Methylobacterium mesophilicum SR1.6/6: one gene and its partners. The protein of the gene in region 3 interacts with the protein of the main gene of each other region in a pairwise test. Links are inferred from orthologs where the notes say so. Each region holds a gene or a part of one and is shown on either strand. Other genes may lie near its edges. The genes, in order: recR, ssb and recO.

The links.
Region 1: the proteins of recO (region 3) and recR interact in binary tests that used the Escherichia coli proteins (3 or more experiments, as listed by UniProt). The link is inferred for Methylobacterium mesophilicum SR1.6/6 from one-to-one orthologs.
Region 2: the proteins of recO (region 3) and ssb interact in binary tests that used the Escherichia coli proteins (3 or more experiments, as listed by UniProt). The link is inferred for Methylobacterium mesophilicum SR1.6/6 from one-to-one orthologs.

What each region holds. Positions count from the first base shown.
Region 1 is NZ_CP043538.1:3,149,562-3,159,726, forward strand. The notes cover bases 1-2,894. They hold recR (recombination mediator RecR), read right to left. Parts: upstream 1,804-2,894; coding sequence 1,198-1,803; downstream 1-1,197. Other genes in these bases: fmt (methionyl-tRNA formyltransferase), read right to left, coding at 1-568; MMSR116_RS14970 (peptide deformylase), read right to left, coding at 576-1,091; MMSR116_RS14980 (phosphoenolpyruvate carboxykinase), read left to right, coding at 2,218-2,894. Also shown: more of MMSR116_RS14980, read left to right, coding at 2,895-3,837; MMSR116_RS14985 (YbaB/EbfC family nucleoid-associated protein), read right to left, coding at 3,995-4,318; MMSR116_RS15000 (PepSY domain-containing protein), read right to left, coding at 6,449-6,709; MMSR116_RS15005 (YifB family Mg chelatase-like AAA ATPase), read left to right, coding at 6,852-8,390; MMSR116_RS15010 (bifunctional protein-serine/threonine kinase/phosphatase), read left to right, coding at 8,387-10,144; MMSR116_RS15015 (glutathione S-transferase family protein), read right to left, coding at 10,155-10,165. UniProt on the Escherichia coli protein: May play a role in DNA repair. It seems to be involved in an RecBC-independent recombinational process of DNA repair. It may act with RecF and RecO.
Region 2 is NZ_CP043538.1:4,312,696-4,322,780, forward strand. Bases 7,272-10,085 are described here. They hold ssb (single-stranded DNA-binding protein), read right to left. Parts: upstream 9,046-10,085; coding sequence 8,497-9,045; downstream 7,272-8,496. Other genes in these bases: MMSR116_RS20675 (MFS transporter), read right to left, coding at 7,272-8,226; MMSR116_RS20685 (NADP-dependent oxidoreductase), read right to left, coding at 9,214-10,085. Outside these bases: MMSR116_RS20650 (DNA translocase FtsK), read left to right, coding at 1-2,994; MMSR116_RS20655 (LolA family protein), read left to right, coding at 3,131-4,069; MMSR116_RS20660 (lysophospholipid acyltransferase family protein), read right to left, coding at 4,076-4,816; xth (exodeoxyribonuclease III), read left to right, coding at 4,977-5,786; MMSR116_RS20670 (SDR family oxidoreductase), read left to right, coding at 6,055-6,933; more of MMSR116_RS20675, read right to left, coding at 6,955-7,271. UniProt on the Escherichia coli protein: Plays an important role in DNA replication, recombination and repair. Binds to ssDNA and to an array of partner proteins to recruit them to their sites of action during DNA metabolism. Acts as a sliding platform that migrates on DNA via reptation.
Region 3 is NZ_CP043538.1:5,023,476-5,033,650, reverse strand. Bases 7,241-10,144 are described here. They hold recO (DNA repair protein RecO), read right to left. Parts: upstream 9,101-10,144; coding sequence 8,381-9,100; downstream 7,241-8,380. Other genes in these bases: MMSR116_RS23785 (gamma-glutamylcyclotransferase), read left to right, coding at 9,743-10,144; MMSR116_RS23790 (hypothetical protein), read left to right, coding at 9,259-9,723; parC (DNA topoisomerase IV subunit A), read right to left, coding at 7,241-8,132. Also shown: MMSR116_RS23820 (ComEC/Rec2 family competence protein), read right to left, coding at 1-1,368; gltX (glutamate--tRNA ligase), read left to right, coding at 1,536-2,963; gltA (citrate synthase), read left to right, coding at 3,496-4,785; MMSR116_RS23805 (DNA-3-methyladenine glycosylase family protein), read left to right, coding at 4,866-5,735; more of parC, read right to left, coding at 5,886-7,240; more of MMSR116_RS23785, read left to right, coding at 10,145-10,175. UniProt on the Escherichia coli protein: Involved in DNA repair and RecF pathway recombination.

The DNA of each region.
Region 1 (10,165 bases), 1.9 Mb from region 3 along the record:
AGGTGAGCGTGCCCCGGTCAAGGAGGCCGACGGCCTGCGCCATGAGGTCGGCGCCGAGCGGCATCAGAGCGTCGTGCAACGCGCCCGCGGTCATGCCCGGATTGATCGCAATCCGCGCTTCCATCGCCACGGGACCGGTATCGAGCCCGGCCTCCATGCGCATCACGCCGACACCACTCTCGGCGTCGCCCGCCATGACCGCACGCTGAATCGGCGCCGCCCCGCGCCAGCGCGGCAGGAGCGATCCGTGCAGGTTGAGGCACCCGTGCTTCGGCGCGTCGAGGATGGCCTGTGGCAGAAGCATCCCGTACGCGACCACCACGGCGACGTCCGCGCGATGCCCCGTGAAGGTCTCGGCGGCTTCCTCGGTGCGTAGGGTGGCGGGCGTCAGGACCGGCAGCCCGAGCGTCTCGGCCAGGGCATGGACTGGGGAGGGGCGCAGGCTCATGCCCCGCCCCGCCTTCGCGGGCGCGCGGGTGTAGACGGCCGCGATCTCGTGGCCGTCCTGCACGAGCCGCGCAAGCGTCGGCACCGCGAAGTCGGGTGTGCCCATGAAAACGACGCGCATCGTCGGATCAGGCCGCGTCGCGCTTGGCCGCCTTGGCGAACTTCTTGATCACGCGGTCACGCTTCAGCTTGGACAGGTGGTCGATAAACAGCACGCCGTTGAGATGATCGATCTCGTGCTGGATGCAGGTCGCGAGCAGCCCATCGGCCTCGATCTCCTGCTCCTTGCCGTCGAGGTCGCGAAACTTCACGCGGACCCGGTCCGGCCGCTCGACCTCGCCGTAATATTCGGGGATCGACAGGCATCCCTCGTCGTAGACGCGCTTTTCCTCCGAGGACCAGACGATCTCGGGATCGATGAACACCCGCGCTTCCCGGACGCCCTCTTCCTTCGACGTGTCGATCGTCACAACGCGCTTGGGCACGCCGATCTGGATCGCCGCCAGCCCGACGCCGGGTGCATCGTACATCGTCTCGAACATGTCGGCGACGAGGGTGCGGATCTCGGCGGTGATCAGCCCGACCGGATCGGAAGCGCGGCGCAGGACAGGATCGGGGAGGATGACGAGGGGGCGGATGGTCATGACAGGAACCGGCAGGGACAGCGCCGGGACGAGTCCGGGCAACGCGTCGAATAGGATGCGGCCGGGAACCGGTCAAATGACCGCCGACCCCCATTTCCCCGGCGGCTCAGAAGGCGGTGCGGCTGCGGATGGCGGCGGTCAGCGTCCCCTCGTCGAGATAGTCGAGCTCGCCGCCCACAGGCACGCCGTGGGCGAGGCGCGTCACCTTCACGTCGCAGTGCCGGATCGACTCCGTGACGTAGTGGGCCGTGGTCTGGCCATCGACGGTGGCATTCAGGGCGAGGATTACCTCCTTCACCTCCGGCTGCGCCACGCGCTCCACCAGGGTCGCGAGGTTCAGGTGCTCCGGCCGCACCCCGTCCAGCGCCGAGAGCACACCGCCGAGCACGTGGTAGCGCGCCTTCACGGCGCCGGAACGCTCCAGTGCCCAGAGGTCCGACACGTCCTCGACCACCACGAGCGTCGTCGGGTCGCGCTCCGCATCGCGGCAGATCGTGCAGGGATCCGAGGTGTCGACGTTGCCGCAGCTCGTGCATACGATGATCCGGTCCGCCGCGACCCGCATGGCGTCGGCGAGCGGTCCGAGCAGCGTGTCGCGCTTCTTGATAAGCTGAAGGGCGGCCCGGCGGGCCGAGCGCGGTCCAAGCCCCGGCATGCGGGCGAGGAGCTGAATCAGGCGTTCGATTTCGGGGCCGGCGACGGCTTGGGGCATCGTGCCTCGTGGTGCCTCTGGGCGGAAGACGAGCGGGCGCTCGGTATCGGCATAGCCGTCGGCGCCTGGCATGCAAGGGCGCATGGGCGCTGACGGGGGATGTGGGTATTCAAGAGCCGTTCTGCGCGCCCCGGTGATCGAGCGGGCGCGTCCGACTGCTTACAGACGGGGGTTCCTGCGTCGACAACTGTGATCTAGCCTGTTGGTACACGTTGCGGGCTCCAGGCGGAGCCCATAATGACAGCGAAGCTTCGCCGCCTACTCATGCCGAGAGATGGGAAGCTGCCGGGGAACGGTGATCCTGCGTGCGGCGGACCTGTACGACCGCACGGACGTCCCCTGGTTCTTACCGGTCGACGGTGTCGCCCGGTGCAGTCGCGTCGACGGTCGAACAGGGGCCCGGAGGATACGGTCTTGACCAACATCGGTGATCACAACGCGGCCCATGGTGCCGAGGCGGCTGGCTTCCGCGACCTCAAGGCCGTCCACTGGAATTTCGAGGCCCCCCGGCTCTACGAGGAGGCGCTGTCCCGCAGGGAGGCGCAGCTCGCCCGCGGCGGTGCGATCGTCGCCACCACCGGCAGCCACACCGGCCGCTCGCCCAAGGACAAGTTCGTGGTCCGCGACGCCGCCACCGAGTCCGAGGTATGGTGGGACAACAACGGCGCGATCACGCCCGAGCAGTTCGAGACCCTGCGCCAGGACTTCCTGAAGCACGCCGAGGGCAAGGAGCTGTTCGCCCAGGATCTCTACGGTGGCGCCGACCCGGCCTACCGGGTGAAGGCTCGTGTGTTCACCGAGTTCGCCTGGCACTCGCTGTTCATCCGCAACCTGCTGATCCGCCCGGACCGCTCCGAGATCGCGTCCTACGTGCCGGACATGACGATCATCGACCTGCCGAGCTTCCAGGCGGACCCCGCCCGGCACGGTTGCCGGTCCAAGACGGTGATCGCCATCGACTTCGCCAAGAAGCTCGTGCTGATCGGCGGCTCGGCCTACGCGGGCGAGATGAAAAAGTCGGTCTTCACCTACCTCAACTACATCCTGCCCGGTAAGGGCGTGATGCCGATGCACTGCTCGGCCAACGCGGCGCTGGACGCCGAGGGTGGCTCGGCGATCTTCTTCGGCCTGTCCGGCACCGGCAAGACGACGCTGTCGAACGATTCCTCCCGCCAGCTCCTCGGCGACGACGAGCACGGCTGGTCGAACGAGGGCATCTTCAACTTCGAGGGCGGCTGCTACGCCAAGACCATTCGCCTATCGCGCAACGCCGAACCGGAGATCTACGCCACCACCGAGCGCTTCGGCACGGTGATGGAGAACGTGATCATCGATCCCGTCACCCGTGCGCCGAACTTCGACGACGCCTCGCTCACCGAGAACACCCGCTGCGCCTACCCGCTGGACTTCATCGCCAATGCGAGCGCCACCGGCCGGGCCGGGCACCCGAAGAACATCGTGATGCTCACCTGTGACGCCTTCGGGGTGATGCCGCCGATTGCCAAGCTCACGGGCGCCGAGGCGATGTACCACTTCCTCTCGGGCTACACCGCCAAGGTGGCCGGCACCGAACGCGGCCTGACCGGACCGGAGGCGACCTTCTCGACCTGCTTCGGCGCGCCGTTCATGCCACGGCATCCGAGCACCTACGGCAACCTGCTCCGCGACCTGATCGCCAAGCACAGCGTCGATTGCTGGCTCGTCAACACCGGCTGGACCGGCGGCGGCGTCGGCACCGGCCGGCGGATGCCGATCCGCGTGACGCGGCGCCTGCTGACCGCGGCGCTCGACGGCTCGCTGGCGCAGGCCGAGTTCCGCCGCGACCCGTATTTCGGCTTCGCGGTCCCGGTCTCGGTGCCGGGCGTCGAGCCGCACATCCTGACCCCGGTGAAGACCTGGGCCAACAAGGGCGCGTTCGTCGAGACAGCCGCGCGGCTGGTCAAGATGTTCGACGACAACTTCAAGCGGTTCGAGACCCATGTCGATGCCGACGTGCGAGCCGCCGGACCGACCGCTCAAGCGATCGCGGCCTGAAAATCAGACGGGCGGCTCGACGGGCCGCCCGTTCCTCCGCGTCCTCGCGAGCGCAGCGGCGCAACCCTGGGCAGCGCGACACCCGCAAGCGTGGCCCAACTGGATTGCCTCGCTGCGCTGGCCAGGACGCCTTCCGACTTGTCGTCCGAACCAGTTCCTAGAAAGGCAACTTCATCCCGGGCGGCAGGGGCAGACCCTTCGTGAGCTCGGCCATGCGCTCCTGCATAGTCGCTTCCGCCTTCGTTCGGGCGTCGTTGCAGGCCGCCACGATCAGGTCCTCAAGGATTTCGCGCTCGTCCGCCACCATCAGGGACGGGTCGATAGTGACGCCCTTCATCTGCCCCTTGGCCGACATGGTGACCCGCACGGAACCGCCGCCCGACGCGCCGGTGACCTCGATCGCGTCCATCTCGGACTGCAGGTTGGCCATCTTCTCCTGCATGGCCTGAGCCTGCTTCATGATGCCCATCAGGTCGCGCATGCGGCTGCCTTCCGTTTCCGTGTCGTGGTCTGATCTGGGGACGGAGCTGGCGCTCCGCCACGCGGTGCCGGGCGAACAGCGCTAAAAGTCGTCGTCCGCGACCTCATCGGCCCGCGCCGCATCACCTTCGCCCAGGATCTCCGCCTCGGCGGTCGGCAGGGCCTCGGACGCGGTCTCGCGCACGTCGACGATCTCCGCACCGGGGAAGCGCGTCAGCACCTCGCGCACGAATGGGTCCGCGGCGGCGTTCTCCCGCCGGGTCTCGGTGGCGGCCCGGGCGGCGGCGTCGAGGGTCGGCGCGCCCTCTTCCTTCGACAGCACGACGGCCCAGCGCCGCCCTGTCCAGCGCTCGATCGCCGTGGCGATGTCGGTGGCCAGGGTCGGGCGCCCGCCCGGCGCGAGCCGGATCTCGATCCGTCCCTCCTCGAACCGTACGAGATGGACGTCGCGCTCCAAAGCTGTCCGCAGCAGAATGTCCCGGTTGGCGTCGGCCAGGGCAATCAGATCTTCGAACCGGCCGAGGCGCGGGGTCGGCGGCGCGACGGACGCCGGCCGCGGCGTGGGGGCCGCCAACGCAGTCGGGGCCGACACCGGGATCGGCTCTGCCGCGATGGTGCGGGGCGCCGCGGCCAGGGCTGCCGAACCGCCCCGGAGATCCGGGATCGGCGGCAGCGGCGGCCGCGCCGACGGGGGCGGGGACTCGTCCGCGGGCGTGGCGGCGGCCTCGGCCTGGAGTTGGCGGAGGGCCTCGTCTGGGGTCGGCAGGTCGGCCGCGTAGGCGAGCCGCACGATCGCCATCTCGGCCGCCGCAAGCGGGCGGGGGCAGCTTGCACCTCGGGGATCGCTTTGAGCAGGATCTGCCACGCGCGCGACAGGGCCCGGACCGAGAGCTTCTCCGCGAACAGAAGGCCGCGGACGCGCTCGGTCTCGCTGAGCGTCGGATCGGCAGCGGTCTCCGGGACCACCTTGAGCCGGGTCACGAGATGGGTGAACGCCGCGAGATCCGAGAGCACCACCGACGGATCGGCTCCAGCATCGTACTGATCGCGCAGCTCCGAGAACGCCGCCGGGACGGAGCCGCGCATCACGGCCTCGAACAGGTCGAGGATACGGGCCCGGTCAGCGAGGCCCAGCATGTCGCGCACGCCCTGCGCGGTCACCGACCCGGCGCCGTGCGCGATCGCCTGGTCGAGGAGCGAGAGCGCGTCGCGCACGGAGCCTTCGGCCGCGCGCACGATGGCACCCAGCGCCTCCTCCTCGGCCTCGACACCCTCAGCCGTGCAGACCTTCGCCAGATGGGCATGCAGGGTCGGCGCCTCGACCCGCCGCAAGTCGAAGCGCTGGCAGCGGGACAGGATCGTCACCGGGACCTTGCGGATCTCCGTGGTAGCAAACACGAACTTGGCGTGGGGGGCGGCTCCTCCAGCGTCTTCAGGAAGGCGTTGAAGGCCTTCTCGGAGAGCATGTGGACCTCGTCCACGATGTAGACCTTGTAGCGCGCCGAGACCGGCCCATAGCGGATGCCGTCGATGATCGCCCGGACGTCGTCGATGCCGGTATGCGAGGCGGCGTCCATCTCCAGCACGTCCATGTGCCGGGATTCCATGATCGCCGCGCAGTGGAGGCCGAGTTCCGGCATCGACACGGTCGGGCCACCGTCGGCTATACCAGCTCGGGCGTAATTGAGGCCGCGGGCGAGGATGCGCGCCGTCGTGGTCTTGCCGACCCCGCGGACGCCGGTCAGCATCCAGGCCTGGGGAATGCGGTTGGCCGCGAAGCCATTGGCGAGGGTGCGCACCATCGCGTCCTGGCCGATCAGGTCGCCGAAGTTTGTCGGGCGGTATTTGCGCGCCAGCACCCGGTAGGGCGTCGCCGCTTCGGGGGGCGCCGGAAACCCGGGCAGGCCCGGCTCGTCGTCAGGCGTGCCGGTCGAAGCGTCCATGCCGTGTCGGGATCGGGCTGCCGCGCGGGAAATAGAGGTGGGAGGCTGGACGAAGACCCGCTCGGTCTCGTTAGGGCTGCTTCCTTCCGGACCTGACCCGGTTGGCGAGTGAAACGTCCCTCGCCAACCCCCCGCCGGCTATATGGCCGGGGCTTGCTGCGAACGCAAGCGCCGCCGCGTCACGTCGCCTACTCGGCCTTGCGCTTCACGATGGCGAGCGTCTTGGGATCGAGCTTCAGGTCGAACTTCTTTCCGTTGGCGTCGATAGCGTCGTCGACCTCGATCATGCCGTCGTCCAGCTCGATCTCGTCCCACTTGGTGAAGCCTTCCTGCTTCAGCATGGCCTCGACCTTGGCCTGCTGATCGGGCGGGAGCTTCTCGTCCGCATGGGCGGCGGCGCCGACGCCGGCGATCAGGGCGAGGGCGAGGAGTGGCGGGGCAAGACGCATGTCAGTCTCCTGTTGGTCGCGGAATGCCGGCTGTGAACAGGATTGCGGCACTGGGGTTCCGTCCCGGCGCCGATCCTCTTGAGCACCCCGTGATTCTCCCTCAAACCTGGGCCGTTCCGATCGCCGCGAGGATTTTGCGCCTATGGTCACCCGCGTCGCCACCGTGGCCTTCGAGGGCATCGAGGCGCGCGCGGTCGACGTGCAGATCCAGATCATCCCCGGCTCGGTGGTGTTCACCGTCGTCGGCCTGCCCGACAAGGCCGTGGCCGAATCGCGAGAGCGCGTTCGGGGTGCCCTCATCGCGTCCGGGCTGGCGCTGCCGGCCAAGCGCATCACCGTCAACCTCGCCCCCGCGGACCTGCCCAAGGAGGGCTCGCACTACGACCTGCCCATCGCCCTGGGCGTCATGGCGGCGATCGGGGCGATCCCGGCCGACGCGCTCGCCGGCTACTGCGTGCTCGGAGAACTCGCCCTGGACGGGAGCATCACGGCGGTGAACGGCGTGCTGCCGGCCGCCATCGCGGCGGCGGCGCGCGGCCTCGGCCTGATCTGCCCGGCCGCCACCGGTCCCGAGGCCGCCTGGGCCGGGGGCGACCTCGACGTGCTCGCCCCACGCTCCCTGATCCAGCTCGCCAACCACTTCAAGGGCAGTCAGGTGATGGCCCGGCCGGTGCCGTCCGTGGCGGCCGGCGCGGGGCCGCTGCCGGATCTCGCCGACATCAAGGGCCAGGAGGGTGCCAAGCGGGCGCTGGAGATCGCCGCGGCCGGCAGCCACAACCTGCTGATGAACGGGCCACCCGGTTCGGGGAAATCGATGCTGGCCGCCCGGCTGCCCTCGATCCTGCCGCCGCTCGGCCCTCGGGAGCTGCTCGACATCTCGATGATCCAGTCAGTGGCGGGCGAGCTGAAGGGCGGTGCCCTGTCGAACCGGCGGCCGTTCCGTCAGCCCCACCACTCCGCCTCCATGGCGGCCCTCGTGGGCGGCGGCCTGGGCGCGCGACCGGGCGAGGTCTCCCTGGCCCATGGCGGCGTCCTGTTCCTGGACGAGCTGCCCGAGTTCAACGCTCAGGTCCTCGACAGCCTGCGCCAACCCATGGAGACCGGCACGGTGATGATTGCCCGAGCCAATCACCGGGTTACCTATCCGGCCCGCTTTCAGCTCGTGGCGGCGATGAACCCGTGCCGCTGCGGCCAGGCGCTGGAGCCGGGCTACGCCTGCCGACGTGGCCCGAACGCCCGCTGCACGGCGCAGTATCAGGCGCGGATCTCGGGGCCGCTGCTCGACCGGATCGACCTGCGCATCGAGGTTCCGGCGGTGACGGCGGCGGATTTGATCCTGCCGCCGCCCGCGGAGGGGTCCCGCGAGGCGGCCGGGCGGGTGGCGGCGGCCCGGGCGCTTCAGACGACGCGTTATGCGGGACGCGGACTGCCGGCGGCAACTACCAACGCGACCTGCCCGGCGAACCTGATCGCGGAGGTCGCGAGTCCCGATGCGGACGGGACGGCGCTGATCCGGCAGGCCGCCGAGACCATGCGGCTCTCAGCCCGCGGCTTTCACCGGACGCTCCGCGTGGCCCGGACGCTTGCCGATCTCGATGGTGAGCCGCAGGTGCGACGGTTGCACCTCGCCGAGGCGCTTTCCTACCGCGGACGCGCCGACGGCGCGGCGGCTGCCGCGTGAGCGAGCCCGGAGCGGCGGCGCGCGAGTTGGCGGTCTCCATCGGCCAATACAGCACGGCCGGCCGTAAGGGGGCCAACCAGGATTTTCACGGCACCCTCGTGCCGGCACAGCCGGCCTTGAGTCTGAAGGGGATGGCGATGGCCCTCGCCGACGGGATCAGCAGCAGCAGCGCCGGGGCTGCCGCTGCCGAGACCGCAGTCAAGAGCTTCCTAGGCGATTACTACGCCACGCCCGACACGTGGTCGGTGAAGAACGCGGCGCATCGGGTGATCGCGGCGGCGAATTCCTGGCTCTACGCCCAGACCCGCCGGGGCATCGACCCGTACGATGCCGACCGGGGCTACGTGACCACCTTCGACGCCCTGATCCTCAAGGCGCGCACCGCGCACCTGTTCCATGTCGGCGACGGCCGGATCTGGCGCGTGGCGGGGCGGTCCCTCGAGCAGCTCACCGAGGATCATCGGGTCGTGGTCTCGGCGGCCGAATCGTATCTCGGCCGCGCGCTGGGGGCGAACGGCCGGGTCGAGATCGACTATCATGCGGTCGGCATCGAGCGCGGCGACGTCTTCCTGCTCACCACGGACGGCGTCCACGAGCACGTCCGGCCTCGGGACATGGCGGCGGCGGTCGCGGCGGCCGACGACCTCGATGCGGCGGCACGCGCGATCGTCGATGCGGCCCTGGCCGCCGGCAGCACGGACAACCTCACGATCCAGATCGTGCGGATCGACGCGCTCCCTGAGGCCGAGCCGAACGATCTCCTCGGCGAAATCGAGGGCCTCGATCCGGCGCCGCTCCTCGACCCGCCGGCGGCGTTCGACGGTTACCGGCTCCTACGCACCCTTCATTCCGGACCGCGCAGCCGCGTGTACCTCGCCGTCGAGGATGGGACCGAAGCGAAGGTCGCCCTGAAGGTCCTCTCACTCGACCTCCGCGACGACCCCGCGCAGCGCCGCCGGTTCATGATGGAGGAGTGGATCGCGCGTCGGATCGACAACCCGCACGTCCTCAAGGCCCACCCGCAGACCCGTCGCCGCAGCCACCTCTACACGGTGATGCGCTACGTCGAGGGCCAGACGCTGACCCAGTGGATGCGCGATCACGCGGCCCCGGAGCTCGAGACCGTGCGCCGCCTCGTGGAACAGCTCGCTCGTGGCGTGCAGGCGTTCCATCGCCGGGAAATGGTCCACCAGGATCTGCGTCCGGACAATGTTCTGATCGATGCGTCCGGTACCGTACAGGTCATCGACTTCGGCGCCACGAAGGTCGCCGGCGTTGTGGAGGGCGATCCGCGGATCGACACGGCCGAGATTCTCGGGACCGTGCAGTACACGGCGCCGGAATGCTTCCTCGGCGAACCTTCCAGCGCCGTCTCCGACATCTTTTCTGTCGGCGCCATCGCCTACCAGATGCTCACCGGACGGCTGCCTTACGGAGACGCCGTGCCCCGAGCGCGGACGCGCGCGGCGCAGCGCAAGTTGCGTTACGCTTCGGCCCTCTCGGCCCGTCCGCTGCTACCGATCTGGGTCGACGGCGCGCTGCGGAGGGCGGTGCATCCCAACCCCCTGCGGCGCTATCCGGCGCTGTCGGAGTTCGTCCACGACCTGCGGCACCCCAATCCGGCCTTCACCGATACCCGGAAGGCCTCGCTCCTCGATCGCGATCCGCTGCTGTTCTGGCGGCTGCTATCGCTGGCGCTGTTTGTCGTGGCATTCACGCTCGCGGCGATCTTGATCGCGCAGAAGGCAAGGTGAGCCGGCGGCCTCAGGGGTCGA
Region 2 (10,085 bases), 700 kb from region 3 along the record:
GTGCTGGTGCGCCAGCCGCGCCGCCCCGCCGCCATCGCCCCCGACTATGCGCCCGAAGCAGGGCCGGTCGAGACGCCTGTCGCCGCGCCGGCTCCGGCCGCACCTTCGGTTCGTTACACCCGCACCCCCGATTCGGTGCTGCAGGAACGCCGCCAGCGCGCCCTGGAGGCCGAGCGCGTCGCCCTGGAGCGCGCCCGCGCCGAGGCGCAGGCCGCCGCCCTGGCCCTCGAGACCGAGCGGGCTGCCCGCGAGGAGGCCGAGCGGGAGCGGGTCGAGCGCGAGCGGATCGCCACCGCGGACGCAGAGCGCACCTTCGCGCCGGCCCTGGCCGAAGTCGCCGCGCCGGACGTGGAGCCTGTGCCCCTGTGGCGCCAGCCCTTCGTCGCGCCGCCCGGCGTCCGCTTCTTCCGTACGCCGGACCGCCGGCCGGTCCGGCCCGCCGTCGAGCTGGCCGCGTCCACGGCGGCGATCACCCCGGTCGCGGCCGTGTCGGACGTCTCCGCGTCTGTCGAGGCCGCCGCCGAGGTCCCGGCCCGCGACTGGTCCGACCTCCCGGACTGGTCCGAGGTCCAGCCCTGGTTCGACGGTGGCGACTGGTCGTCCGTGGAGGCCTGGTCCACCCTGGAGGCGCAGCCCGCCGAGGCCGCTCCGATCCCGGCGGCCGTGCAGGCCGCCTCCGACGAGCGCTTCGTCTCGATGACCGGCGACATCGCGCACCTGCGTTCGCTGCCGCCGCGGCCGGTCTACGTGCTCGACCGGCTGGTGCGGTTCGACCAGCCGCCGCGCCCGGCCGACGGGCAGGATAACGGCACGGAGGCCGGTCTGCGGACTGACGCGGCCGCGTCGATCCGGAGCGCCTTCCTGCCGCCCGTCGCGTCTCCGGCGGCGTCCGGCCTGTCGCTGGTCTTCGGACCCGGCAGCGCTGCGGCCGAGCCCCCGGCTGCGGCTGCGGCTGAAGCCCCGCGCCGCGCCCCGGCCCTCAGCGCTATGGCGGCCCGGGCGGCGATCCGCGCGGCCGGTCAGCCGGGGGTCGTGCCACCGGCAGCTCCGGTCCAGCCCGAGGCCCTCCCGGTTCCGGTCGCCGAGCGCGCCGAGGCCGAGCGCGTGGTGATCCCGATGACGCCGCGCCCGGTCCTGCTCCGCGGCAAGCTTGCGCCGCAGCCCGAGCCGGTCCCGGCCGAGATCGAGGCCGGGCCCATCTCGGCTGACGGTGTTGCGGCGGATGTGGAGGCGGGTGTCGAGGCGGTGGAAGCCGTCGCGGAGACGCCTGCCGCGGTCGCAGTGCCGATGGTCGCGCCCCGGGCGCATCTGATCCCGGCCGGCCGCCACCTTGAGATCGCGCCGATCGAGAACGCCGATTACGAGCTGCCGTCCCTCGAACTGCTCGCCCTGCCGGCCCCCGGCGGCAGCGAGGAGGTCGACGCCGACGTGCTGGAGCAGAACGCCCTCAACCTGCAGCAGACGGTCCAGGATTTCGGCGTGCGCGGCGACATCCTGGCGGTGCGGCCCGGGCCGGTCGTCACCCTCTACGAGCTCGAGCCCGCGCCGGGCACCAAGTCCAGCCGCGTCATCGGGCTGTCGGACGACATCGCCCGCTCCATGTCGGCGGTCTCGGCCCGCGTCGCGGTCGTCCCCGGCCGGAACGTGATCGGCATCGAATTGCCGAACGACACCCGCGAGACGGTCTACCTGCGCGAATTGCTCGCGTCGGCCGACTTCGCCGAGAGCAAGCACAAGCTTGCGCTGTGCCTCGGCAAGAACATCGGCGGCGAGCCGATCATCGCCGACCTCGCGCGCATGCCGCACCTCTTGGTCGCCGGCACCACCGGCTCGGGCAAGTCGGTGGCGATCAACACCATGATCCTCAGCCTGCTCTACCGGCTCAAGCCCGAGGAGTGCCGCCTGATCATGGTCGACCCCAAGATGCTGGAGCTGTCGGTCTACGACGGCATCCCGCACCTGCTCTCCCCCGTCGTCATCGATCCCAAGAAGGCGGTCATCGCCCTCAAGTGGGCCGTGCGCGAGATGGAGGAGCGCTACAAGAAGATGGCCAAGATCGCCGTCCGGAATATCGACGGCTACAACGCCCGCATGAAGGAGGCCCGCGAGAAGGGCGAGACCATCACGCGCACGATCCAGACCGGCTTCGACCGCCATACCGGCGAGGCGGTGTACGAGGACGAGGCGATGGACCTCGCGCCGCTGCCGTATATCGTGATCGTGGTGGACGAGATGGCCGACCTGATGATGGTGGCCGGCAAGGACATCGAGGGGGCGATCCAGCGTCTGGCGCAGATGGCGCGGGCGGCGGGCATCCACCTGATCATGGCGACCCAGCGCCCGTCGGTGGACGTGATCACCGGCACGATCAAGGCCAACTTCCCGACCCGGATCAGCTTCCAGGTGACCAGCAAGATCGACTCGCGCACCATTCTCGGCGAGATGGGCGCGGAGCAGCTTCTGGGCCAGGGCGACATGCTGTTCATGGCCGGGGGCGGGCGCACGACGCGGGTGCACGGGCCGTTCTGCTCGGACAGCGAGGTCGAGACCGTCGTGGCGCACCTCAAGCGCCAGGGCCGGCCCAGCTACCTCGACGCCGTCACCGCCGACGACTCGCCTGAAGAGCAGCCCAAGGAGGGCGGACGGTCCGGACGAGGCAAGGCCGCCGCGGCCGACAAGGCCGAGCGGTCCGACGAGCCCGAGGAGGAGGCCCCCGTCTTCGACATCGGCGCCTTCGCGGCGGCGGCCGGCGGCGAGTCCGACGACCTCTACAAGCAGGCGATCGAGGTGGTGCTGCGCGACCAGAAGGCCTCGACCAGCTACATCCAGCGCCGGCTGCAGATCGGCTACAACCGCGCCGCCTCGATCATGGAGCGGATGGAGATCGAGGGGATCGTCGGCCCGGCCAATCACGCCGGCAAGCGCGAGATCCTGGTCGCCGGTGCGCCGCACATGTCGAGCGGCATGGCGAACGGGATGTACGACGACGAGTAAGAGCCCCCGCTCCGGGCCGCTCCGCACGGAGCGGCCCGGGCGTCGTATCTTCGCCACAGGGCGGGGTTCTAAGCCCCGTGTCCCGCCCTTCGTTTGCCGCCGGAACCCGCCTGCGGGCTCCCAGGAGACTCTGCCGATGATCGGCCGCCGCACCCGCACAGCCGGCTCCTTGATCGCCGCCGGGCTGTGGCTCGCGACCGCCAGCAACCCGGCCGAGGCGCAGGTCGGCGCCTTCATCGACAGCCTCTTCGGCCACAAGGAGGAGCCCGCGCCGCAGCCGGAGGCCGCTCGTCCCGCGCCTGCACCGGCCAAGAAGCCGGCTCCGAAGGCCAAGGAGGCGAGCAAGGAGGCCGGCAAGGACGCCAGCCGAGAGGCCGCGAAGGACGCGCCGAAGACCGGCAGCCTCAAGGGCGGCAAGGGAGCCGACAAGGCCGAACACAAGGCCGCCGAGCCCAAGGTGGCGGCGGTGGGCGCGCCCGTCGCGATCGCCCCCTCCGAGCCGGCGGATGCCGCCACCCTGCTCGCCCAGGCCAACGCCTATTTCAACGGGATCAACACCCTGACCGGCAGCTTCATGCAGATCGGCGCCGACGGGCGGCGGATCGGCGGCAAGCTGACGCTCGCCAAGCCCGGCCGCCTGCGCTTCGACTACGATCAGCCCTCGCCCCTGGAAGTCGTCGCCGACGGCACCTCGGTGGCGGTGCGTGACCGCAAGCTCAACACCCAGGATCTCTACTTCATCGCCCAGACGCCGCTGAAATTCCTGCTGCGCGAGAAGATCGACCTCGCCCGTGACCTCACCGTCACCGACGTCTCCAACGACCCCGGCGGCGTGCGCATCAGCCTGGAGGACCGGACGACGCTGGGCGGCACCTCGAAGATCCAGCTCGTCTTCGATCCCGAGGTGAAGACCCTGTCGCAGTGGCGGATCACCGATCCGCAGGGCTACATCACCACGGTGCAGCTGTCGAACCTGCAGAAGGGCAAGGGCGTCGACGGCAGCGCGTTCTTCATCAATTACGGGCGCGCCGAGGACAAGGCGATGCAGCAGCAGATCCAGCAGTCGCAGCAGTGAGGGGCTCTACGCGTCGGTCGCGCTGAACTGAACCGCACCGACCTGCCGCCACCGGTCCAGCTCCCGGTCGATCGCCCCCTCGGTACCGCGCAGGAACTCCGCGGGCGGCAGGCCCGGCGCGATGGCGGCGAGGTAGCTCACCACGACCGTGCCGGATCGGGTCGCTGCACCTCCGGGCCAGAACAGGCCGGAATTGAGCGCCACCGGCACCACCGGCAGGCCGAGCCGGCTGTAGAGCAGCTCGACGCCGCGCTTGAAGCGCAGGGGAGCGCCGATCCCGCCGCGGGTGCCCTCGGGGAAGATCAGCACCGAGCGCCCGGCCGCGACTGCCGCCCGGCCACCGTCGATCATGGTGCGCAGCGCCTGGGTGCCGTTGGCTCGATCGATGACGATCATCGGCGAGCGCCGCAGGAACCAGCCGACCACCGGTATGGCCAGAAGCTCCCGCTTGGCGACGATCGCCACGTCCGGCACCAGGACGAGGAAGGCCAGCGTCTCCCAGGTCGACTGGTGGTTGGCGACGATCAGGCAGGGCTCGGCCGGCAGGTGCTGGCGGCCCTCCTCGACGTAATGCAGCCCGACGATGCGCCGCAGCCCGCCGAGAATCCCGCGCGCCCAGAGGCGCGTCGCCCGGCGGATCGGCCCCTGAGGGGATCCGGACAGGAGGAAGATCGCCAGCGGCGCCAGGAACAGGGTCGTCCAGGCCGCCCAGTAGACGGCGAACAGAAGCGAGCGGGCATTTGCCATGACAGGGCCTCGGCGAGGGGCCCGGGACAGGGCAGGGTCCGGGCATAGCGCCTGCCGGCCGGTCACGCACGGCCTTTTGCCTCACAGGCGGTGAGCGGACTGTCGCGTGCCGCGAAATCGGCTATCGGAGCGCAACGCCCTCCGAACCCCAGCGTGGCCCGTGCACTTCACCGTCACCACTTGGAACATCAACTCGGTGCGCCTGCGCATCGACTCGGTGCTGCGCTTCCTGGCCGAGCACAGGCCGGACGTGCTCTGCCTGCAGGAGACCAAGTGCCCCGACGACGCCTTCCCGCTGAAGGCCCTGCGCGGCTCCGGCTACGAGCACGTGATGTTCGCCGGGCAGAAGGGCTACAACGGCGTCGCGATCCTCTCGCGCTTCCCCCTGCATACCCGCGCCGTGATGGGCTTCTGCGAGCGCCAGGATGCCCGCCACATCTCGGCCGTGCTCGGCCCTGAGGCGGGCGCCGCCGCCGGGATCGTGCTGCACGATTTCTACGTCCCCGCCGGCGGCGACGTGCCCGACCGCGACCTCAACCCGAAATTCGCCCACAAGCTCGACTTCCTCGCCGAGCTGCGCGCCTGGGGCGGCAAGCGTGTCTCCGGGCCGGCCATCCTGGTGGGCGACCTCAACGTCGCGCCGCTGGAGCACGATGTCTGGTCGCACAAGCAGCTCCTCGACGTGGTGAGCCACACGCCCGTGGAGACCGAGGCGCTGGAGATCCTGCGCGGGGAGGCCGGCTGGATCGACGCGGCCCGCGACCTCACCCCGGAGCCGGAGAAGATCTACACGTGGTGGAGCTACCGGTCTCGCGACTGGTCGGCCGCCAACAAGGGGCGGCGCCTGGACCATGCCTGGGTGTCGCCGGACCTCGCCGGAACCGTCCGCAAGGTCGAGGTGCTGCGCGAGGCCCGCTCCTGGGAGCGACCCTCCGACCATGCGCCGGTGACCCTCACGCTGGAGTTGTGAGAGCGGGCGGAACTGCCGCCCGGTCCGAGCATTGCCCGCTCACGATCCCGTGACGCGAGCTGGCCCCATGCGCAAGATCCTGATTGCCTTCCTCCTTCCCAAGGTCGTTTCCTACCTGCGTCGCCGCTACGGTGGCCCGCATGCCGGGCGCAACCGCGCATTCTGACAGGGGCCGCCGCCTGGGCCGGCCTGTGACGGCCGGGCGCAGGCGGCGGCGACGGCGGCGGCCCTAATTCCTCGTGATCACCCACGACGCGGAGCCGCTTTCATGACCCAGGACCCGCGCGAAGCCGGACCCCGGCCCCCGTTCCCCGGTGACCAGCAGCAGCCGCGGCCGGGCCTCACCACGAAGATGACGCCGCGCCCCGACCACGGCGAGGAAAGCTATGTCGGCAAGGGACTCCTGACCGGACAAGCGGCCTTGATCACCGGCGGCGATTCCGGGATCGGCCGGGCGGTGGCGATCGCCTACGCCCGAGAGGGCGCCGACGTGACGATCTCCTATCTCGAGGCCGAGCAGGAGGACGCCGAGGAGACGAAGGCCTGGGTCGAGAAGGCCGGTCGCCGTTGCCTTCTGCTTCCGGGCGACATCCGCGACGAGACTCAGTGCCGGCATCTCGTGGCGCGCACCGTGGAGACCTTCGGGCGTCTCGACATCCTGGTGAACAACGCCGCCGCCCAGGTGGTGAACGAGGGCCTCGACGACTTGAGGGCCGGCGACATCGAGGGGTCGTTCCGCGCCAACGTGTTCGCGATGTACTACCTCGCCCAGGCCGCCGTTCCGCACATGAAGCCGGGCGGCGCCATCGTGAACAGCACCAGCGTGCAGGCCAAGGTCGCCGGCCCGAACATGCTGATCTACGCCGCCACCAAGGGCGCCATCGCGAGCCTGACCATCGGCCTGTCCAATCTGCTGGCTCCGAAGGGGATCCGGGTCAATTGCGTCGCACCCGGACCGGTCTGGACGCCGATCCAGCCGATCGTGAAAAGTCCGGAGCAGATGGAGCAACTCGGCGCTCAGACGCCGCTGGGCCGCGCCGGCCAGCCCGCGGAACTGGCCCCGGCTTACGTGCTGCTCGCCTCACGGGAGGGCAGTTACATGTCGGGTGCCCTGGTCCCGGTCACGGGCGGCATGCCGATGCTCTGACCGAGCCTGCGGCGAGGACCTTCACGGTCGCAGCGGCGCGCCGGCCCGTTCCGGCGCCAGCAGTACGCCCGCGAGACCCAGGGCCGCCGCGAGGGCGAGCCACAGGGGCGCGGCATTGGCCGAATGGGTCTCGGTAACGAGATAGACGAGGATCGCCGGCGTGGTGCCGCCGAAGACGCCGAGCGCGAGATTGTAGCTTACCGCCGAGCCGGACCCCCGCACGCGCTGGCTGAATAGCTCCGTCAGCATCGCTCCCAGGGGGCCGATGTAGACGGACAGCACCAGCATGTAGAGAACCTCGCCGGCCAGCACGAAGGTCAGTTCGGCCTGGGTCAGCAGTCGGAAGATCGGCCACGCCAGGACGATGAAGGCCGCAGCTCCGGCCATCATGACGGGGCGCCGGCCCACGCGGTCCGACAGGGCGCCGAAGACCGGACCCAAGACGATCAGGATCGCCGTGCCGATCGTCCCGAGCCCCGACGCGGTGGCCGGCGTGAGCCCATCGGTGCGGACCAGGAAGCCGCGCAGGTAGATGACACCCAGGTAGATGCCGACGCCCGCGAGCACGCTGATCAGGAAGCCGCACAGCATCGCGCGCCCCTCGCTCCGGATAGCCTCGACGATCGGGAACGCGCGCTCCGCGGGCAGCGGCCGGTCGACGACGAGGATGGCGCGCCGAAGCCACAGAGTGCACGCCCCGAGGAGGATCCCGAACAGGAACGGGATGCGCCAGCCCCAGTCCAGCACAGCCTCCCGGGGCAGCCACGCCTCCATCAGGAAGAACACGAACGAGCCGAGCATCTGTCCGATCCCGATGGTGCAGGCCGGAAGGGCGCAGTAGAAGCCGCGCCGCTCGGCGGGACAGCGTTCGCCGAGGAATGTGATCGAGGTGGTGAACTCGCCGCCGACCGACAGGCCCTGGACCAGCCGGCAGACGACGAGCAGGATCGGCGCGGCGATCCCGAGGGCCGCGTAGGTCGGCAGCAGACCGATGCAGACTGTCGATAGCGCCATCAGGCCCACGGAGAGGGTGAGGGCGGAGGTCCGCCCGTACCGGTCCGCCACGTGGCCGAAGAACAGGCTGCCCAGGGGCCGCACCAGGAACGCGGACGCGAACACGCCGTAGGTCGCGAGCAGCGACACCACGGGATCGGCAGCCGGGAAGAACAGGCGCCCGATGATGTGCGCGCCGAAGCCGTAGATCGTGAAGTCGTACCATTCGAGAGCGTTGCCAGCGGCGCCGGCGAGAGCGGATCGATGGTGCAGGTCCGGCCTGATCCGCAATGTCGTCATCGAGCGCGCACTTGTTATTGTCGTCGTTACGCGTCTCTGCTGTCATCAGCACGATAACAGCCCGGCCGAATCAGACTAGCACGATTGCCGGACGCGCGCGTAGCGCCCTCTCTGCGCAGATCTGCGAGAGGCGGGAGGACAGCCTCTCGGCGGCACCGGCCGGCGATGTCCGGCAGCGATCGAGGAGCTTCGGTTCCAACGAGAAACCCGCCGCGCGGGGCGCGGCGGGTCCGATGTTCAAGCCTGGTGTCTGCGTGACCGTGAAAGGTCCTAGAACGGGATGTCGTCGTCCAGATCGTAGCCGCCGCGGCCCCCACCCCCGCCCGAGGAGGCGGGCGCCGGACGGCGCTCACCGCCCTGGGCGCGGCCGCCGCCGAAATCGCCGCCGCGGTCACCACCCCGGTCACCCCCGCGGCTGATCTGGCCGCCGCCCTCGTCCTCACCGGCGAAGTCCCCGCCACCGCCGCCGCGACCGTCGAGGATCGTCATCTCGCCGCGGAAGCGCTGGAGCACCACCTCGGTGGTGTACTTCTCGACGCCCGAATTGTCGGTCCACTTCCGGGTCTGGAGCTGGCCCTCGATATAGACCTTCGAGCCCTTGCGCAGGTACTGCTCGGCGACGCGGGCGAGGTTGTCGTTGTAGATCACGACCGAGTGCCACTCGGTCTTCTCCTTGCGCTCGCCGGTCGCCTTGTCCTTCCACGACTCGGAGGTCGCGAGCCGCAGGTTGCAGACCGGGTCGCCCGAGCCGAGGCGGCGCATCTCCGGGTCCCGCCCGAGATTGCCCACCAGAATCACCTTGTTGACGCTGCCCGCCATCGCTCTCTCCTCACCGTACGGATCTCACTGGGCATCTGCCCGGCGGCGCGCGAACCATGCGCCTGGGCCTCCGGAGCGGCAACCTGCGGTGCGGGCTTGTGCCCGCTTTCCGCAGCGCCGCCGGATCCGTTTGTTCTACATCTGTTCCAGAGTGGCAGCAAGCCGCCGTCACGACACGCGCACGACCAGCTTGCCGAAATTGCGCCCTTTCAACAGGCCGATGAAGGCCTCCGGCGCCTTCTCCAAACCCTCGACCACGTCCTCGCGGTAGCGGACCCGCCCCTCCTGGATCCAGCCGCCGACCTCATCGCGGAACGTCGCCGCCTGGTCGGCGAAATCCCAGACGATGAATCCCTGGATGTGCAGCCGGTTGGTCAGCACGGAGCGCATCAGGCCGGGCAGGCGGTCCGGCCCGGGCGGGACCTCGGTGGCGTTGTAGGCCGAGACCAGGCCGCAGACCGGGATCCGCGCGAACGGGTTGAGCAGCGGCATCACCGCGGCGAAGACCGCGCCGCCGACGTTCTCGAAATAGACGTCGATGCCCTTCGGGCAGGCGGCGGCGAGCGCGCCCGGCAGGTCGGCGCCGCGATGGTCCACGGCGGCGTCGAAGCCCAGTTCCTCGGTGAGATAGCGGCACTTGTCCGGGCCGCCCGCGATCCCGACAGCCCGGGCGCCCTTCAGCTTGGCGATCTGCCCGACGAGCGAGCCGACCGGTCCCGCGGCGGCCGCGACCACGACGGTCTCGCCGGCCTTGGGCCGGCCGATGTTGAGGAGGCCGGTATAGGCGGTCATGCCCGGCATCCCGAGCACGCCCAGCGCCGTGGAAGGCGGAGCGGCCGCGGGATCGACCTTGCGGGAGCCCTTGCCATCCGTGACGAAATAGTCCTGCCAGCCCGCGAAGGCCGTGAGCAGGTCGCCGACGGCGTGGTCCGGGTGGTTGGAGGCGACGACCTCGCCCACGGTCTCAGCGGTGATCGGCGCGCCGATCTCCACCGGGGCCGCGTAGGATTTCGCGTCGCTCATCCGGCCGCGCATGTAGG
Region 3 (10,175 bases):
GAAGTGGTAGGTGGCGAAGGGCGCGGTGGCGACCTGCGCCACCAGGGTCGTGGCCAGGGTCCCGGTGACCGCCGACAGGCCGCTGCCCACAAGGCGCCCGATCCGTCCCGCCCCGGGGCGCACGAACAGCCGGCCGTCGATCAGGCGCGCGCAGGCGATCAGCCCCGCCACCGCCCCGAACGACATCTGGAAGCTCGGGCCGAGCAGGCCCTCCGGCTCGCGGGCGAGCGCGATCAGGGCGGCGAGCGCGAGGTTGCGCATCGACAGGGCCGGCCGGTCTGCCAGGATCGCGCCCAGCATGATCAGGGTCATGATCAGCGAGCGCTCGGCGGCGATGTCCCAGCCCGAGAAGGCGCAGTAGGCGGTCACGCCCACCATGGCGAAGCCGGCCGCGATCTTCTTGATCGGCCAGACCAGCGCGCAGTACGGCACCAGGGCGAGGGCCGCCCGGACCAGCCAGAACACCACGCCGGCGGCCAGCACCATGTGGAGCCCGGAGATCGACACCACGTGGTAGATGCCGGCGGCGCGCAGCGCGTCGTTGGTCGCCGGCCCGATCAGCCCGCGCTTGCCCGTCACCAGGGCCGCCGCGACCGCCCCCGCCTGCCCGCCCTCGGCCTCCGCGATCCGGCGGGTCAACGCGTTGCGGGCCGCGTCCAGCGTCGCGGCGAGCCGCAGGCGCAGGGGCGGCGGCTCCGCGGGCGCGCGGACCGTGACCGCTCCGACCAGCGAGCCCACGGCGCCGAGACCCTGGAAATACGCGTCCCGGGCGAAGTCGTAGCCGCCGGGCCGGGCGGCCTCCGGCGGCGGCAGCAGCCGGGCGGTTGCGGCGATGACGTCCCCGGGTCGCGGGATCGGCGTCCTGCGGAACGACACCCGGACATGGACCGGCCGCGCCTCCGGCGCGAGCCCGGCGAAGCTCTCCACGCGGATCACCAGCCGGGCGCCGACCTCGCGCTCGTCCAGCGCCTCGACCATCCCGACGAGGGGGCCGATGGTGGTCCGGGTGAGGATCGGGGCGGCCACCTGGGTGACCCGCCACGTGGCCGCCGCGAAGCCGAGGAACCCGGCCGCGGCCGCGAGGGCCAGCGCCAGGGCCACGGGCCGCGCCCCCAGGAACGGCACCGGCGCCAGGGCCAGAGCCGCCCCCACCAGCGGCGCGGCCAGGATCGGCGTCCCATCGGCCGCCGCGAAGTAGACCAGGATCCCCGCGCCGAAGGCCACCGCCAGCCAGGGGAACAGGCGCCGCTGCTCGGCTTCCCGGCCGAGCCCCTCCGCCACCCAGCGGCGGACCGCCGGAGGGGTGAGCGCGCGCGGGCCGGCGAGCGCAAGGGCACCCCCCGCCTGCCTCGCGCCGATCCGCCGCATTGCCGCCGCCTCGATCCGCGCGACCTGTCGTCGTCGGCCGGCGATTCTCCGGCCGATTCTTAACCCATCCGCCGACCCGTGCTACAGGCGGCACTTCGTGCTACGGGCGCCCTGTCGAGCCCCTCGCCGCTCCATCCCCGCGCCCCGCCCCCGAACATACCGGACCGATGTCCTCAGCCGTCGTCACGCGCTTCGCCCCCTCGCCCACCGGCTACCTCCACATCGGCGGGGCCCGCACGGCCCTGTTCAACTGGCTTTACGCCCGCCACACGGGCGGCCGGATGCTGCTGCGCATCGAGGACACCGACCGGGAGCGCTCCACGAAGGGCGCGATCGACGCGATCCTCGACGGGCTCACCTGGCTCGGCCTCGACTGGGACGGCGACGTGGTGTTCCAGTTCGCCCGCGCCGAGCGCCACCGGGCGGTGGCCGAGGCGCTGCTGGCTGCCGGCCGCGCCTATCATTGTTACGCCACCGCCGAGGAACTCGCGCAGATGCGCGAGACCGCCCGTGCCGAGGGCCGCCCGCCCCGCTACGACGGCCGCTGGCGCGACCGCGACCCGTCCGAGGCCCCCGCCGGCGCCAAGCCGGTCATCCGCCTGCGCGCGCCGACCGAGGGCGAGACCGTGGTCGAGGACGCCGTCCAGGGCCGGGTGACCTGGGCCAACAAGGACCTCGACGACCTCGTGCTGCTGCGCTCGGACGGCACGCCGACCTACATGCTCGCCGTCGTGGTGGACGACCACGACATGGGCGTCACGCAGATCATCCGCGGCGACGACCACCTCACCAATGCCGCCCGCCAGACCCAGATCTTCTCGGCGCTGGGCTGGGACGTGCCGAAGATGGCCCATATCCCGCTGATTCACGGGGCCGACGGGGCGAAGCTCTCGAAGCGGCACGGGGCGCTCGGCGTCGAGGCCTATCGCGACCTCGGCTACCTGCCGGCGGCGCTCCGGAACTACCTCGTGCGGCTCGGCTGGAGCCACGGCGACCAGGAAGTGTTCTCCACCGACGAGATGATCGCGGCCTTCGATCTCGGTGCGGTGGGGCGCTCGGCCGCGCGGTTCGACTTCGCCAAGCTCGCCAACCTCAACGGCCTGTACATCCGCGGCAGCGCCGATGCCGACCTCGTGGCGGCGATCGAGACGATCCTGCCCCAGGTCGGGCCCGAGCGCGGCCTGTCGGCGCCGCTCCCGGCCGATCTCAAGGCCAAGCTCATCCAGGCCATGCCGGGCCTGAAGGAGCGGGCCAAGACCCTGATCGAGCTCATCGACAGCGCCTATTACCTCTACGCCCAGCGTCCCCTGGCGCTGGACGACAAGGCCCGCGCCCTGCTCTCCGACGAGGGCCGCGCCCGCCTCGCCGGCGTGCGCCCGGCGCTGGAGGCGCTGACCGACTGGAGCGCGGCCTCCACCGAAGGTGCCGTGCGCCAATACGCGGAGGCGGCGGGCTGCAAGCTCGGGCAGGTCGCCCAGCCCCTGCGGGCGGCGCTCACCGGCCGCACCACCTCCCCGCCCCTGTTCGACGTGATGGCGGTGCTCGGGCGGGACGAGACCCTCGCGCGCCTCGGCGATCAGGTGCCGCAGGGCTGAGGGTGACCGCTCGCGCACGGAGCGCCCTCTCCCCCGCGCGCGCCGACCGGATTCAAACACCTCGGCTTGGCGCCAACACTCTGAAGGAAGCGTGCTTTCCCCTCCCCCTTGCGGGGAGGGGTCAGGGATGGGGGTGGTTCAGGATCGAGCCGTGAGGTGCCTTCTGCACCACCCCCACCTCCAACTCCTCCCCGCAAGGGGGAGGAGAGGGCGCTCCGGCCAGAGAGGTGTGAATACCGTCGCTCCGCGCGCGGAGAAGAGGTGCGGTGCCACGGCCGCCCTGGAGCAGCGTCGCCACCCGGGCTGGGAACTGCGGGCTGCGGCCCGGATTTCGCTTGGTGGACTTCGCTTGACGAATCCGCTTGGCGTCGGGGTTCGGATGTCACCGACCCCGTTGCTGCTGCAGTGCCGTTTGGGTAACGCATGCCAGTGAGCACCCGCAGCATAGCGCGGGCGCTCAAGGCCCCCGGGACCGGTTCAGGGGCGCCCGAGGCCGGCATCCGCCACGTCGCCACAGAAGGGTCCACGATCCATGAGCGCACCCAGCACCATCACCGTGGACGGCAAGACGATCGAGCTGCCGGTGAAATCCGGCACGATCGGGCCGGACGTGATCGATATCGGCAAGCTCTACGCCCAGACCGGCGCCTTCACCTTCGATCCGGGCTTCACCTCGACGGCGTCCTGCGAATCGAAGATCACCTACATCGACGGCGACGAGGGCGTGCTGCTCTACCGCGGCTACCCGATCGAGCAGCTCGCCGAGCAGGGCGACTTCCTCGAGACCTGCTACCTGATGCTGTTCGGCACCCTGCCGACCGCCGCCCAGAAGGCCGATTTCGACTACCGGGTCACGCGCCACACCATGGTGCACGACCAGATGAACCGGTTCTTCACCGGCTTCCGCCGCGACGCGCACCCGATGGCCGTGATGGTCGCCTCGGTGGGCGCGCTCTCGGCCTTCTACCACGACTCGACCGACATCACGGACGAGAGCCAGCGGATGATCGCCTCGATCCGCATGATCGCCAAGATGCCGACGCTGGCGGCGATGGCCTACAAGTACTCGATCGGCCAGCCCTTCGTGTATCCGAAGAACGACCTCGACTACACCTCGAACTTCCTGCGCATGTGCTACGCGGTGCCGTGCGAGGAGTACGAGGTGAACCCGGTCTTCGCCCGGGCGCTGGACAAGATCTTCATCCTGCACGCCGACCACGAGCAGAACGCCTCGACCTCGACGGTGCGGCTCGCGGGCTCGTCCGGCGCCAACCCCTTCGCCTGCATCGCGGCCGGCATCGCCTGCCTGTGGGGCCCGGCCCATGGCGGGGCCAACGAGGCGGCGCTGAAGATGCTGATGGAGATCGGCACGCCGGAGAACGTCGGCAAGTTCGTCGCCAAGGCCAAGGACAAGAACGATCCGTTCCGCCTGATGGGTTTCGGCCACCGGGTCTACAAGAACTACGACCCCCGCGCCCGGATCATGCAGAGCACCACCCATCAGGTGCTCAAGGAGCTCGGCAAGACCGACGATCCGCTGCTCCACGTCGCCATGGAGCTGGAGCAGATCGCCCTCAAGGACGAGTACTTCATCGAGAAGAAGCTCTACCCGAACATCGATTTCTACTCGGGCATCACCCTCAAGGCGATGGGCTTCCCCACCGACATGTTCACGGTGCTGTTCGCGGTGGCGCGCACGGTGGGCTGGATCGCCCAGTGGGCCGAGATGATCGAGGACCCGTCGCAGAAGATCGGCCGCCCGCGCCAGCTCTACGTCGGCCCGGCCCAGCGCGACTACGTGCCGGTGGACGCGCGCGGCTGAGGCGGCCCCTGTCCCGGATCAAGTTCAGCGGGGCGGCCGAGAGGCCGCCCTTCGCGTTTGCGGAGGCGGTCGCGCTCCGCCTGCCCTACCACCCGCCCTACGATTGGGCTGCGATCCGCGCCTTCCTGGCCAAGCGGGCGATCCCCGGCGTCGAGGCGGTCGAGACCGGCGGCTTGGCCTATGCGCGCACAGTGAGCCTGGCAGGGCGCCACGGCATCCTGACGGTGCAGCCCGGGGACGAAAGCCTGCATGTCGGGCTCCACGGCATCGACTCGGGTGAGGGTCCGGCCGTTGCCGCGCGCCTGCGCCGCCTGTTCGACTGCGACGCCGACCCGGCCGCCATCGCGGCTTGCCTCGCCCGGGATCCTGTCATGGCCCCGCTCGTGGCGGCGCGGCCGGGCTTGCGGCTGCCGGGGGCGTGGGACCCGTTCGAGACCGGGTGCCGGGCGATCCTCGGCCAGCAGGTCTCGGTGGCGGCCGCGATCGGGCTCGCCGGGAAGCTCGTGGCGGCGTTCGGGACGCCGCTGGCGAAGCCGATGGGCGGGCTAGCCCACGTCTTCCCCACGCCGGCGGATCTGGTCGAGGCGGATGTCGCTCTGGCGCTGAACATGCCCCGCGCCCGCGGCGCGGCGATCCGGGCGCTGGCGACGGCCGCGCTCGCCGACCCGGATCTGTTCGCCCCGGCCGAATCCCTGGAGGCAGCGGTTCTGCGCTTCACGGCGATCCGCGGAATCGGGCCGTGGACGGCGCAGTACATCGCCATGCGGGCGCTCAAGCTGCCGGACGCCCTGCCGGTGGGCGATGTCGGGCTATTGCGGGCGCTGGAGACCGGCACCGGGCGTCCGAGTCCGGCGGCGCTCCTGGCGCGGGCCGAGGCGTGGCGGCCGTATCGATCTTACGCGGCGCAGCACCTCTGGGCTGCGGATGAGGCGGCCGTGAAGGGGCGGTGATCGCCGTCCATGACGTCAGCGGATCGTCCTTGCGGGCGCAGCGAAGCAGGGCTCCAGGAATCGCGCGCCTTCTGTGGAGCCCTCCTTCGAGGCCTCCGCTGCGCTCCGGCACCTCAGGATGAAGGGGGCGGGTTGGGGGCCGTTCTGCTCTCACCGCCCGAACCGCTCGAACTTCGGGAAGCTGCGCGCCATCATCAGCCCGACCTCGGCGCGGTGGCCGAGCCACTTCTCCAGCACCGACACGTTGGCGAGCCGGCCCTCAGTCGAGCCGTCCTGCCAGGGCAGGCCGTCGGCCAGCTTGAACACGTGCGCGTCGAGGAGCCTGCCGCTGCGGCAGCGCTGCAGGCGCACGCCCTTGCCGCGGGCGAGTTCGGCCACCTCGGAGATCGGGAAGATCAAGAGCAGCTTCTCGGTGTTCACCACCGCGACGTGGTCGCCGTCGGCCGGCACCAGCACGGCCGCGGTGGCGTCGCCGTCGAGGCCGAGCACGCTCTTGCCCTTGCGGGTGTTGGCCACCAGCGCGTCGGCGGGCGCCACGAAGCCGCGCCCGTCCGAGCCCGCGATCAGCAGCTTGGTCTCCGGCCGGTAGGGCAGAGCCGCCACGATCTCGGTGCCGTCGTCGAGGTCGGCCATCAGGCGCACCGGGTCGCCGAAGCCGCGGCCGCCCGGCAGCTTCGAGGCCTCCAGCGTGAAGACCTTGCCGTTGGTGGCGAGCAGCAGGATCTTCTGCGTGGTCTCGGTCGGGAAGGCGATCTTCAGGGTGTCGTCGCCCTTGAACGCCACGCCCGAGAGGTCCGCGACGTGACCTTTCAGCGCCCGGATCCAGCCCTTGGTGGAGACGATCACGGTGATCGGCTCGCGCTCGACCAGGGCCGCCGTGAAGTCGATGCCGCCGACATCCGGCGGGCTCGCCAGCGTCGTGCGGCGCCGGCCCAGCTTCGTCTCGGGCCCGAAGGTCTTCTTCACGGCGCGGATCTGCGCCTGGATCGCCTTCCACTGCGCCGGCTCGGAGGCGAGCAGCGCGTCGATCTCGGCCTTCTCGGCGGTGAGCGCCTCGAACTCGCGCTTCAGCTCTATCTCCTCCAGCTTGCGCAGGGAGCGCAGCCGGGTGTCGAGGATCGCGTTGGCCTGGAGCTCGGTGAGTTCGAACCGGGCCATGAGGGCGGCCTTCGGCTCGTCCTCCTCGCGGATGATGCGGATCACCTCGTCGAGGTCGAGATAGACGATGAGCAGGCCGCCCAGGATCTCCAGGCGGCGGTCGATCTGGCCGAGGCGGTAGCGCGAGCGGCGCTGCAGCACCACGCGGCGGTGGTCGACCCACTCGCGCAGGCACTCGGCGAGCCCGATCACCTTCGGCACGAGGCCGCCGACCAGGACGTTGAGGTTGAGCGGGATCCGCGCCTCCAGCTCGGTCAGCCGGAACAGCGATTCCATCAGGATCACCGGATCCACCGTGCGCGAGCGCGGCTCCAGCACGACGCGCACGTCCTCGGCCGATTCGTCGCGCACGTCGGCGAGGAGCGGCAGCTTCTTCTCCTGAAGCAGCTCGGCCATCTTCTCGATCAGCCGGCCCTTCGGGATGCCGTAGGGGATCTCGGTGACGACGATGTTCCAGGTGCCGCGGCCGAGATCCTCCTTGGCCCAGCGGGCGCGGACCCGGAACGCGCCGCGGCCGGTCCGGTAGGCCTCGGCGATCGCTTCGGCCGAATCGACCAGGATGCCGCCGGTGGGGAAATCCGGCCCCTGGACGAACCTGGCGAGCTGCCCCGAGGTCGCCTCGGGGTGGTTGATCAGGTAGAGCGCGGCGTCGCACAGCTCGGCGGCGTTGTGCGGCGGGATCGAGGTCGCCATGCCGACCGCGATGCCCTGGCTGCCGTTGGCGAGCAGGTTCGGGAAGGCCGCCGGCAGCACCACCGGCTCCTCCTTCTCGCCGTTGTAGGACGGGCGGAAGTCGACCGTGTCCTCGTCGATCCCGTCGAGGAGCAGGCGCGCGACCTCGGTGAGCCGCGCCTCGGTGTAGCGGTAGGCGGCAGGCCCGTCGCCGTCGATGTTGCCGAAATTGCCCTGGCCGTCGACCAGCGGGTAGCGCTGGGCGAAGTCCTGCGAGAGCCGCACCAGCGCGTCGTAGATCGCCTGGTCGCCGTGGGGGTGGAAGTCGCCCATCACGTCGCCGACGATCTTGGCGCACTTCTTGTGCGCGGTGGTCGGGTCGAGCCGGAGCAGCCGCATCCCGTACAGGATGCGCCGGTGCACGGGCTTCAGCCCGTCGCGGGCATCCGGCAGGGCCCGGTGCATGATCGTGGAGAGCGCGTAGGCGAGGTAGCGCTCCTCCAGCGCGGATTTCAGCTCGACGCTCTCGATCCCGTCGCCGGACGGCGGCTCGAAGGGCTGGCCCATGACGGCTCCTGTCTCAGGGCGGGGCCGCCGGAAGGCAGCGCCGCCGCGTGCAGCAATCCGTCCTTCCGGGGCGCCGAAGGCGAGCCCGGAATCCAGATCCGCCCGACAGGCCGGGGGAGACGGACCCGTCCTGCCGGCAGCGCGATTCTGGATTCCGGGCTCCGCTCCGCGGCCCCGGAAGGACGGGTTTGTTCGTTCCGGGTCGAGCGGCGCTCAAGCCCGGACGGGTTTGGAACAGAACACGAACATTACCCGGCCTCGCGGCCGAGCGCAACGAATCGCGCCCGCTCCTCCGGCGGCCCGAGGCCGCGGGGGCGCCAGACGTGACGGTCGAGGAAATACCCCGTCAAGGTAAACCCTTGTGCAACGCCGTCCGGACCGGGGGAACCGCCGGCGTGCAGGAAGGTGGGAAGCGCCAGCAGGCGATCGCGGAACGGCTCCCCCGCCGAGGCGCTCACCGCCCGCCCGCTCTTCGGCGAGACGTAGGCCAGGGCGTCGTTGCCGCCGGTGGCCGCGCAGGCGGTCAGGTCGAGGCCGAAGCCGAGTTCCGACAGGATCGCCAGCTCGAAGCGCACCATCAGGGGCGGGGCGATGGCCGGGTCGTCGAGGTGCTCCACCAGGATCCCGGCGGCCTCGTAGAGGGCGGAATGCGGGTCGCGCTCGGGCAGCAGCCGCAGCAGCGCCGCCATGTGGCCCATCCCGTAGAGCGCGAGGCTCGACGCGATCAGGCGCGAGACCTGCGAGTCCAGGGGCTCCACGGCGTACGAACCGAGGCCCTCGTCGAGGCGCGCCCGCCAGCTCAGCCGCACCCGGTTGCCGGGCTGCAGCACCGGCTGCATCCGGCGCGAGCGACCGCCGTGCACGAGGCCGAGATGGCGCCCGTGGCTCTCGGTCATCGCCTCCAGGATGACGCCGGTCTCCCCGTGCCGGCGCAGGCCCAGAACGATCCCCTCATCGGTCCACTGCATCACGCAGAGATAGGCATTCCGAGGCCATCTTGGCAGCCACGATCGCGACTGAAAAAATTCCTGACCCGCGGCGAAAACGCCTACGATGCGGCGTGCCGGATCGATTCGGGGCCCTCGTCCCGTCCCGATCGGCGAAACGCACTGGGGGATGTCGGGCAATGCCGGGGTTTTCGGTCCGCGAGAGGGGTCGTGACGGACGGCCTTCCGCGCGACGCCGGCGCGATCGGAGGCTGGTCCGATGCGGCCTCATCGCGCTGGCGCTGGCCGCGACCCCGGCAGCGGCGGCCTCGAAGGCGAAGCCCGCGGCCGAGGATGCCCCCTCCCCCGCCCTGCGGGCGCGGATCGCGGCGCTGACCCTGAAGCAGGTCGCCTTCGGCTCGATGTCGCTGCTGCCGGTGCGGTTCGAGGGCAGCCGACTCGCGGGCCCGATCGAGGACGGAGGCCGGGTGATCTACTGCGTGTCGAGCCGCATGAGCGGCCGGACCTTCGGCAAGCCCGAGCGGCCGAGGGTGGCGCTGCGCCACGAGGCTGACCGGCTCGCGGTGATCGACGACGACGAGGCTTGCAGCGGGCACCGCAGCCAGCCGTTCCCCGAACTGGAGATCCTGGGCAACAAGCCGTGACGCCTCCGCGTTGACGGCCATGCCCGCGACCGCCCGCGCCCTCGACCTCAGCCTCGACCTCATCGCCCGTGCCCATGCCGTCCCGGTGCCCGACGATCCGAGCGCCCTCGACGTGCTGACCGACGCGGAGCTGCGCCCGGGGCTCGACGCCATCGTCGCCGGCCGTGAAGGCAGCGACCTCTGGGTCTTCGCCTACGGGTCGCTGATGTGGAACCCGGAATTCCCGGTGGCGGAGCGGCGGATCGGGACGGTCCGCGGCTTCCACCGCCGCTTCTGCCTGCTCCAGCGGCGCTTCCGCGGAACGCCGGACCGCCCGGGCTTCGTCCTGGCGCTGGACCGGGGCGGTCTGTGCCGGGGCGTGGCGTTCCGGTTGCCCGGCATGGAGATCCGCGAGGCCCTGATGCCCGTCTGGCGGCGGGAGATGCGCGGCCGCGGCTACGTCGCCCGCTGGC